Regions from separate parts of the Bacillus sp. JZ105 genome, predicted to be linked through region 1. Evidence: a T-box and tRNA genes for the amino acid it is inferred to sense, from the RefSeq annotation. Region 1 holds a T-box; the other regions hold tRNA genes.
What was found. The T-box of region 1 lies ahead of M1D81_RS13015 (valine--tRNA ligase). A T-box ahead of a tRNA ligase gene usually reads a tRNA of that ligase, here a tRNA-Val.
Positions count from the first base shown of each region.

Region 2: it has a tRNA-Val gene. The T-box ahead of M1D81_RS13015 (valine--tRNA ligase) is inferred to sense a tRNA for this amino acid. The anticodon was not compared.
Region 3: it has a tRNA-Val gene. The T-box ahead of M1D81_RS13015 (valine--tRNA ligase) is inferred to sense a tRNA for this amino acid. The anticodon was not compared.

Region 1 is NZ_CP096387.1:2,527,470-2,529,703, forward strand. It holds gene M1D81_RS13015 (valine--tRNA ligase) at 1-1,157, opposite strand, end outside; T-box leader at 1,217-1,446, opposite strand; gene M1D81_RS13020 (hypothetical protein) at 1,615-1,803, shown strand; gene ysxE (spore coat protein YsxE) at 1,855-2,234, opposite strand, start outside.
Region 2 is NZ_CP096387.1:2,822,483-2,824,716, forward strand. It holds tRNA gene M1D81_RS14495 (tRNA-Gly) at 1-5, opposite strand, end outside; tRNA gene M1D81_RS14500 (tRNA-His) at 17-92, opposite strand; tRNA gene M1D81_RS14505 (tRNA-Phe) at 118-190, opposite strand; tRNA gene M1D81_RS14510 (tRNA-Asp) at 209-285, opposite strand; tRNA gene M1D81_RS14515 (tRNA-Met) at 290-366, opposite strand; tRNA gene M1D81_RS14520 (tRNA-Ser) at 390-482, opposite strand; tRNA gene M1D81_RS14525 (tRNA-Ile) at 490-566, opposite strand; tRNA gene M1D81_RS14530 (tRNA-Met) at 571-644, opposite strand; tRNA gene M1D81_RS14535 (tRNA-Ala) at 667-739, opposite strand; tRNA gene M1D81_RS14540 (tRNA-Pro) at 748-824, opposite strand; tRNA gene M1D81_RS14545 (tRNA-Arg) at 832-908, opposite strand; tRNA gene M1D81_RS14550 (tRNA-Leu) at 920-1,005, opposite strand; tRNA gene M1D81_RS14555 (tRNA-Gly) at 1,018-1,089, opposite strand; tRNA gene M1D81_RS14560 (tRNA-Leu) at 1,120-1,202, opposite strand; tRNA gene M1D81_RS14565 (tRNA-Lys) at 1,211-1,286, opposite strand; tRNA gene M1D81_RS14570 (tRNA-Thr) at 1,324-1,399, opposite strand; tRNA gene M1D81_RS14575 (tRNA-Val) at 1,433-1,508, opposite strand.
Region 3 is NZ_CP096387.1:882,308-884,541, reverse strand. It holds partial or broken gene M1D81_RS04425 (alpha/beta hydrolase fold domain-containing protein) at 1-63, shown strand, start outside; tRNA gene M1D81_RS04420 (tRNA-Leu) at 189-270, opposite strand; tRNA gene M1D81_RS04415 (tRNA-Leu) at 308-396, opposite strand; tRNA gene M1D81_RS04410 (tRNA-Cys) at 411-481, opposite strand; tRNA gene M1D81_RS04405 (tRNA-Gly) at 487-561, opposite strand; tRNA gene M1D81_RS04400 (tRNA-Gln) at 569-640, opposite strand; tRNA gene M1D81_RS04395 (tRNA-His) at 650-725, opposite strand; tRNA gene M1D81_RS04390 (tRNA-Trp) at 755-828, opposite strand; tRNA gene M1D81_RS04385 (tRNA-Tyr) at 843-927, opposite strand; tRNA gene M1D81_RS04380 (tRNA-Thr) at 943-1,015, opposite strand; tRNA gene M1D81_RS04375 (tRNA-Phe) at 1,022-1,097, opposite strand; tRNA gene M1D81_RS04370 (tRNA-Asp) at 1,116-1,192, opposite strand; tRNA gene M1D81_RS04365 (tRNA-Met) at 1,197-1,273, opposite strand; tRNA gene M1D81_RS04360 (tRNA-Val) at 1,289-1,364, opposite strand; tRNA gene M1D81_RS04355 (tRNA-Glu) at 1,398-1,472, opposite strand; tRNA gene M1D81_RS04350 (tRNA-Ser) at 1,490-1,580, opposite strand; tRNA gene M1D81_RS04345 (tRNA-Asn) at 1,585-1,659, opposite strand; rRNA gene rrf (5S ribosomal RNA) at 1,669-1,784, opposite strand; rRNA gene M1D81_RS04335 (23S ribosomal RNA) at 1,894-2,234, opposite strand, start outside.

The sequences.
Region 1 (2,234 bases):
TGAACTTTGTCGTCCCCTTTTTGCAGATGAATGGCTTCGTCTGCCAGCGGCTGCATTTTCACAAACCATTGTGTCGATAAATACGGTTCAACGACAGCTCCACTTCGCTCACTATGACCAACTGAATGCATGTGGTCTTCAATTTTGAACAAAATGCCTTCCTCTTGTAAATCCTTCACAAGCTGTTTGCGGCATTCGAAGCGGTCCATCCCTTTATATTGCAGGGCATGCGCATTCATTGTACCATCGTCATTCATGACAAGAATACGCTCTAACCCATGGCGGTTTCCAAGCTCAAAGTCATTCGGATCATGAGCAGGTGTAATTTTCACAGCACCTGAGCCAAACTCCATATCGACATAGTCATCACCGACGATTGGGATTTCACGGCCTGTGATTGGTAAAACCACTGTTTTTCCAATCAAATGCTGATAGCGTTCGTCATCAGGGTGTACGGCTACGGCTGTATCCCCCAGCATTGTTTCAGGTCTAGTCGTCGCAATTTCAATTGAACCTGTTCCATCTGAAAGCGGATATCTCAAGTGATAAAACGCACCTTGAACATCCTTATAAATGACTTCAATATCAGAAAGTGCCGTTTTCGTTGCTGGATCCCAGTTAATGATGTACTCTCCGCGATAAATAAGCCCTTTTTCATACAATTGAACAAACACTTGGCGGACGGCTTTATTCAGACCTTCATCTAAAGTAAAACGTTCACGAGAGTAATCGAGACCAAGACCCATTTTCGCCCACTGGCTGCGAATAAAATCTGCATATTCTTCTTTCCACTTCCACGTTTCTTCCACAAATTTCTCCCGGCCAAGGTCATACCGGCTGACGCCTTCTTCGCGAAGCTTTGCCTCGACTTTTGCTTGAGTCGCAATACCGGCATGGTCCATACCTGGAAGCCAAAGAACGTCATAGCCCTGCATCCGTTTCATACGTGTCACGATGTCTTGCAGTGTAGAATCCCATGCATGCCCAAGGTGCAGTTTTCCTGTCACGTTTGGTGGAGGAATGACGACTGTATATGGATCTTTCGTTTTGTCATTTTGTGCTTCGAAAAATTTTCCTTCAAGCCAGTACGTATAGCGGTCTTTTTCAATCGCATTAGGGTCGTACTTTGTTGGCATTTCTTGATTATTTGTTCCCATTTGTGTAACCTCCACATTTTTTCGGCTGATGAAACATAAAAAAAGCCTTTCCATCCTTATAAAAGGACGAAAAAGCTTTTTCGCGGTACCACCTTTTTTCACGAGACACATACACGTGTCCCATACACTCTAAAGGATAACGGGGTTCTCCCGAATTTCTCTACTTGTTCATTCAAGAAATTAAGCTCACAGGCGACCTTCCAAACAAGTACATCCTAGGAAACCTTTCAGCTCTTGGTTTCCCTCTCTTTAGGGTCTTGCTCGTACTCTTCCTGATCCACGCTTACGATATATCACGTTCATCAGCACATACTCATCTTTTATTAATATTACTAAATGCCTTTTGTTTTCGTCAATCATCTTTTCCGCTTTTCTTCTTCTTTATACAAATTGGGCAGGCACCCTTCGCCCTTTTGCCCATATGATAATAACAAAATGAAAAAGGAGGGCGTTTGATTTGAAGAAGATCAATCCTTACACACTTCCCCCCTGGCTGAGACAAATTCGGGCAGTTGCTTCCCAAGTCGTTCTCCCCATTGCTATATTTCAAGGATTTCGTACGATCATTTTCCCTACGACATTTGACGTCCTCATTCTAGGTATTCTTATTTTTCTCGCCTGTGCCTTTCATCTTGATTGGTTTTAAAAACTCATCATTATGTACCTGCCCATATAAAGCCAACGAAGCATCACCTCGTCATTCCGCCGATGACGAGGCACTTTGTTCTTCTTCAAGCCGTCTAGCCTGCTCAATTTCGTGAATTTTCATGACGGTCGGCTCAGAATTTTTCATCTGCCAATACGCTCTTAACAGCTGCTGGCAGCTTTCCATTTCATCCTGCCCGCCTGCCTCATAGGCTTTTACTGTATCAAACAGCCCTTGCGGATATGCAAGGTAGCTTAAGAATAAATGCAGTTCTTCCTCCCGAAGAGGGTTTCCTTTTTGATACGTATAAAACAAAGAAGTACATTCAGGACAAGACGTAGGATAGGTTTTGAAAGTCCGAAAGTAAAAGGTCAGAAGATCATAAATGGGGGAGGCTTTTTTAGACCGCTCGAAATTGGTGAAATGTCCTG
Region 2 (2,234 bases), 300 kb from region 1:
CCCGCAAAAATATGTATGGGGCGATTGATGGGAATCGAACCCACGAGTGCCAGAGCCACAATCTGGTGCGTTAACCACTTCGCCACAACCGCCATACTATGAATATTTTTATAAAAGTGGCTCGGGACGGAATCGAACCGCCGACACACGGATTTTCAGTCCGTTGCTCTACCAACTGAGCTACCGAGCCAAGTATTCTTTTGAAAAATGGCGGTCCGGACGGGACTCGAACCCGCGACCTCCTGCGTGACAGGCAGGCATTCTAACCAACTGAACTACCGGACCGTTTTGGTTGCGGGGGCAGGATTTGAACCTGCGACCTTCGGGTTATGAGCCCGACGAGCTACCGAACTGCTCCACCCCGCGATGATATGGGTTTTAAAAAAATATGGCGGAGGAAGAGGGATTCGAACCCCCGCGGGCTTTGACACCCCTGTCGGTTTTCAAGACCGATCCCTTCAGCCGGACTTGGGTATTCCTCCGTATAGATGGTGGACCTTGTAGGACTCGAACCTACGACCGGACGGTTATGAGCCGTCTGCTCTAACCAACTGAGCTAAAGGTCCTTTATAGCGGCGGAGGGGATCGAACCCCCGACCTCACGGGTATGAACCGTACGCTCTAGCCAGCTGAGCTACACCGCCATGATCAACATTTTTTAAAAAGTGGAGCCTAGCGGGATCGAACCGCTGACCTCCTGCGTGCAAGGCAGGCGCTCTCCCAGCTGAGCTAAGGCCCCATAAAAGATGGTCGGGAAGACAGGATTCGAACCTGCGACCCCTTGGTCCCAAACCAAGTGCTCTACCAAGCTGAGCTACTTCCCGATCTTAATGGCGCGCCCGAGAGGAGTCGAACCCCTAACCTTTTGATCCGTAGTCAAACGCTCTATCCAATTGAGCTACGGGCGCTTATTTGATAATGCCGAGGGCCGGACTTGAACCGGCACGGTAGTCACCTACCGCAGGATTTTAAGTCCTGTGTGTCTGCCAATTCCACCACCCCGGCGTGGATGGTATAAGCGGAAGACGGGATTCGAACCCGCGACCCCCACCTTGGCAAGGTGGTGTTCTACCACTGAACTACTTCCGCATTACAGGATTTCTTTATTTTATTTGGCAATGCGGGTGAAGGGACTTGAACCCCCACGTCATAAAGACACTAGATCCTAAGTCTAGCGCGTCTGCCAATTCCGCCACACCCGCATGAAACATGGTGAGCCATGAAGGACTCGAACCTTCGACCCTCTGATTAAAAGTCAGATGCTCTACCAACTGAGCTAATGGCTCGCTTTAAAAGCGACTTGTCTATCTTACCATATGAAAGTGGTGCCGGCAAGAGGACTTGAACCCCCAACCTACTGATTACAAGTCAGTTGCTCTACCAGTTGAGCTACACCGGCTTTATCTATCCTAACATTATGTAAGAATAAATATGGTGGAGGATGACGGGCTCGAACCGCCGACCCTCTGCTTGTAAGGCAGATGCTCTCCCAGCTGAGCTAATCCTCCACTATGTAGGAATCTCTCGATCCGACAAAGATTATTATATACAGGTTTTAATCATTTGTAAAGGCTATATTAAAAAAATTTTATTTCAATTTTCATTGCGTATTTCTTTTAACAAATGATTGTCATTTCACCTATTCAAACAGCTGCTGTTCCACGTTCAGCAGCTGAACTTCTCTCTTCTATATTCTCTTTTAAAACGTTCGATTCCTTCAGAAATATTAGCAGTCCCTCATTTTTATACTTTAATGATATATGTAATCTCTTTAGCCATAAGTATTTATAAAAATCATTAGGTACTCTTACTGTTAAGACTGTAGGAAATAAAAATGGAAAAAGAACTTATACAAATTATTGGAAAGAATAGTTATAATAAGATTAAATTTGATTAGAGGTGATTCTGATGGCTTTAACAAAAGGTTGGAAAGTAACTATTTATTCTATTTTGGGGTTATTTGCTTTAGGGATGATTATAGGTTTTGCTTCATTTTTAAATATTTAAAGTATTATTCTTTGATCAAAAAGCAGGCTCCTCATGGGAAAAATGCTTGGGTGACCTCGGATAATAAGGCAGCTGTAACTGGTAACTTTTATTATAATATTGGACCTTTAAAGGATTTGTCTGTTGGTTTATAGGCTTACACATCTTTAATTTCCCTATATAAGCTGATACTCTGTCTCTCTATTGTTTTTTTATAGATATGTTTTATGCGATAGGCTCATTTTCTC
Region 3 (2,234 bases), 1.6 Mb from region 1:
CTTATATAGGCTATATTAGGAGAAGAGCCAGCTTCATTACGTGATAATGCAGAAGGCTATCTTTAGAGCAAAAGTTCAATCAATCTACGCACACGATTTTGGTTTTTTAGTCGCTTATAGTCGCGCGTTAGAACACAAAGAAAAAGGCCTCAACTTAATGTTGAGGCCTTGATTCTAAAGCAATTTGATACCGGTGGCCGGGGTCGAACCGGCACTCCGTGAGGAACACGATTTTGAGTCGTGCGCGTCTGCCAATTCCGCCACACCGGCATGATTATAAAAGAGCGCATCTTATATTAAAAAACAATGGTGCCGAGGGCCGGACTTGAACCGGCACGGTAGTCACCTACCGCAGGATTTTAAGTCCTGTGTGTCTGCCAATTCCACCACCCCGGCAGTCTTTTCAAAAAAGGCGACACCCGGATTTGAACCGGGGATAAAGGTTTTGCAGACCTCTGCCTTACCACTTGGCTATGCCGCCATTATTGGAGCGGAAGACGGGATTCGAACCCGCGACCCCCACCTTGGCAAGGTGGTGTTCTACCACTGAACTACTTCCGCATATCAACTGGGCTAGCTGGATTCGAACCAACGCATGACGGAGTCAAAGTCCGTTGCCTTACCGCTTGGCTATAGCCCAATAATAAAATGGGGCGATTGATGGGAATCGAACCCACGAGTGCCAGAGCCACAATCTGGTGCGTTAACCACTTCGCCACAACCGCCATAGATGTAATGAATTATAAAGTATAATTGGCAGGGGCAGTAGGAATCGAACCCACACCGGAGGTTTTGGAGACCTCTGTTCTACCGTTAAACTATGCCCCTATGAAAACAAAAAATGGTGGAGGGGGGCGGATTCGAACCGCCGAACCCGGAGGGAGCGGATTTACAGTCCGCCGCGTTTAGCCACTTCGCTACCCCTCCACTTTTGAAAAACAGTGCCGGCAAGAGGACTTGAACCCCCAACCTACTGATTACAAGTCAGTTGCTCTACCAATTGAGCTACACCGGCAAATAGTGGTGGCTCGGGACGGAATCGAACCGCCGACACACGGATTTTCAGTCCGTTGCTCTACCAACTGAGCTACCGAGCCAAGTATTCTTTTGAAAAATGGCGGTCCGGACGGGACTCGAACCCGCGACCTCCTGCGTGACAGGCAGGCATTCTAACCAACTGAACTACCGGACCATTTTGGTTGCGGGGGCAGGATTTGAACCTGCGACCTTCGGGTTATGAGCCCGACGAGCTACCGAACTGCTCCACCCCGCGACGATATAAAAGATATGGTGGAGGATGACGGGCTCGAACCGCCGACCCTCTGCTTGTAAGGCAGATGCTCTCCCAGCTGAGCTAATCCTCCGAATAATAAATGCTGGTGTATATTCTATAAAAATGGTGACCCGTACGGGATTCGAACCCGTGTTACCGCCGTGAAAGGGCGGTGTCTTAACCGCTTGACCAACGGGCCCTTTATTATGTAAATTGTGGCGGAGAGCAAGGGATTCGAACCCTTGAGACGGGGTTACCGCCTACACGATTTCCAATCGTGCTCCTTCGGCCACTCGGACAGCTCTCCAAATTGGCTCCGCAGGTAGGATTCGAACCTACGACCGATCGGTTAACAGCCGATAGCTCTACCACTGAGCTACTGCGGAATGAAGAAAGCCTGGCGATGTCCTACTCTCACAGGGGGAAACCCCCAACTACCATCGGCGCTGAAGAGCTTAACTTCCGTGTTCGGTATGGGAACGGGTGTGACCTCTTCGCCATCATCACCAGACAATTTAGTGACAAAAGATATTATACTATGTATTGAAAATAAATCAAGAGATATTTTAAAAATATTCTCTCAAAACTAGATAACAATGTTCATGCTTCACAATAGAATATAGGTTAAGTCCTCGATCTATTAGTATCTGTCAGCTCCACGTGTCACCACGCTTCCACCTCAGACCTATCAACCTGATCATCTTTCAGGGATCTTACTTCCTTACGGAATGGGAAATCTCATCTTGAGGGGGGCTTCATGCTTAGATGCTTTCAGCACTTATCCCGTCCGCACATAGCTACCCAGCGATGCCCTTGGCAGAACAACTGGTACACCAGCGGTGCGTCCATCCCGGTCCTCTCGTACTAAGGACAGCTCCTCTCAAATTTCCTGCGCCCGCGACGGATAGGGACCGAACTGTCTCACGACGTTCTGAACCCAGCTCGCGTACCGCTTTAATGG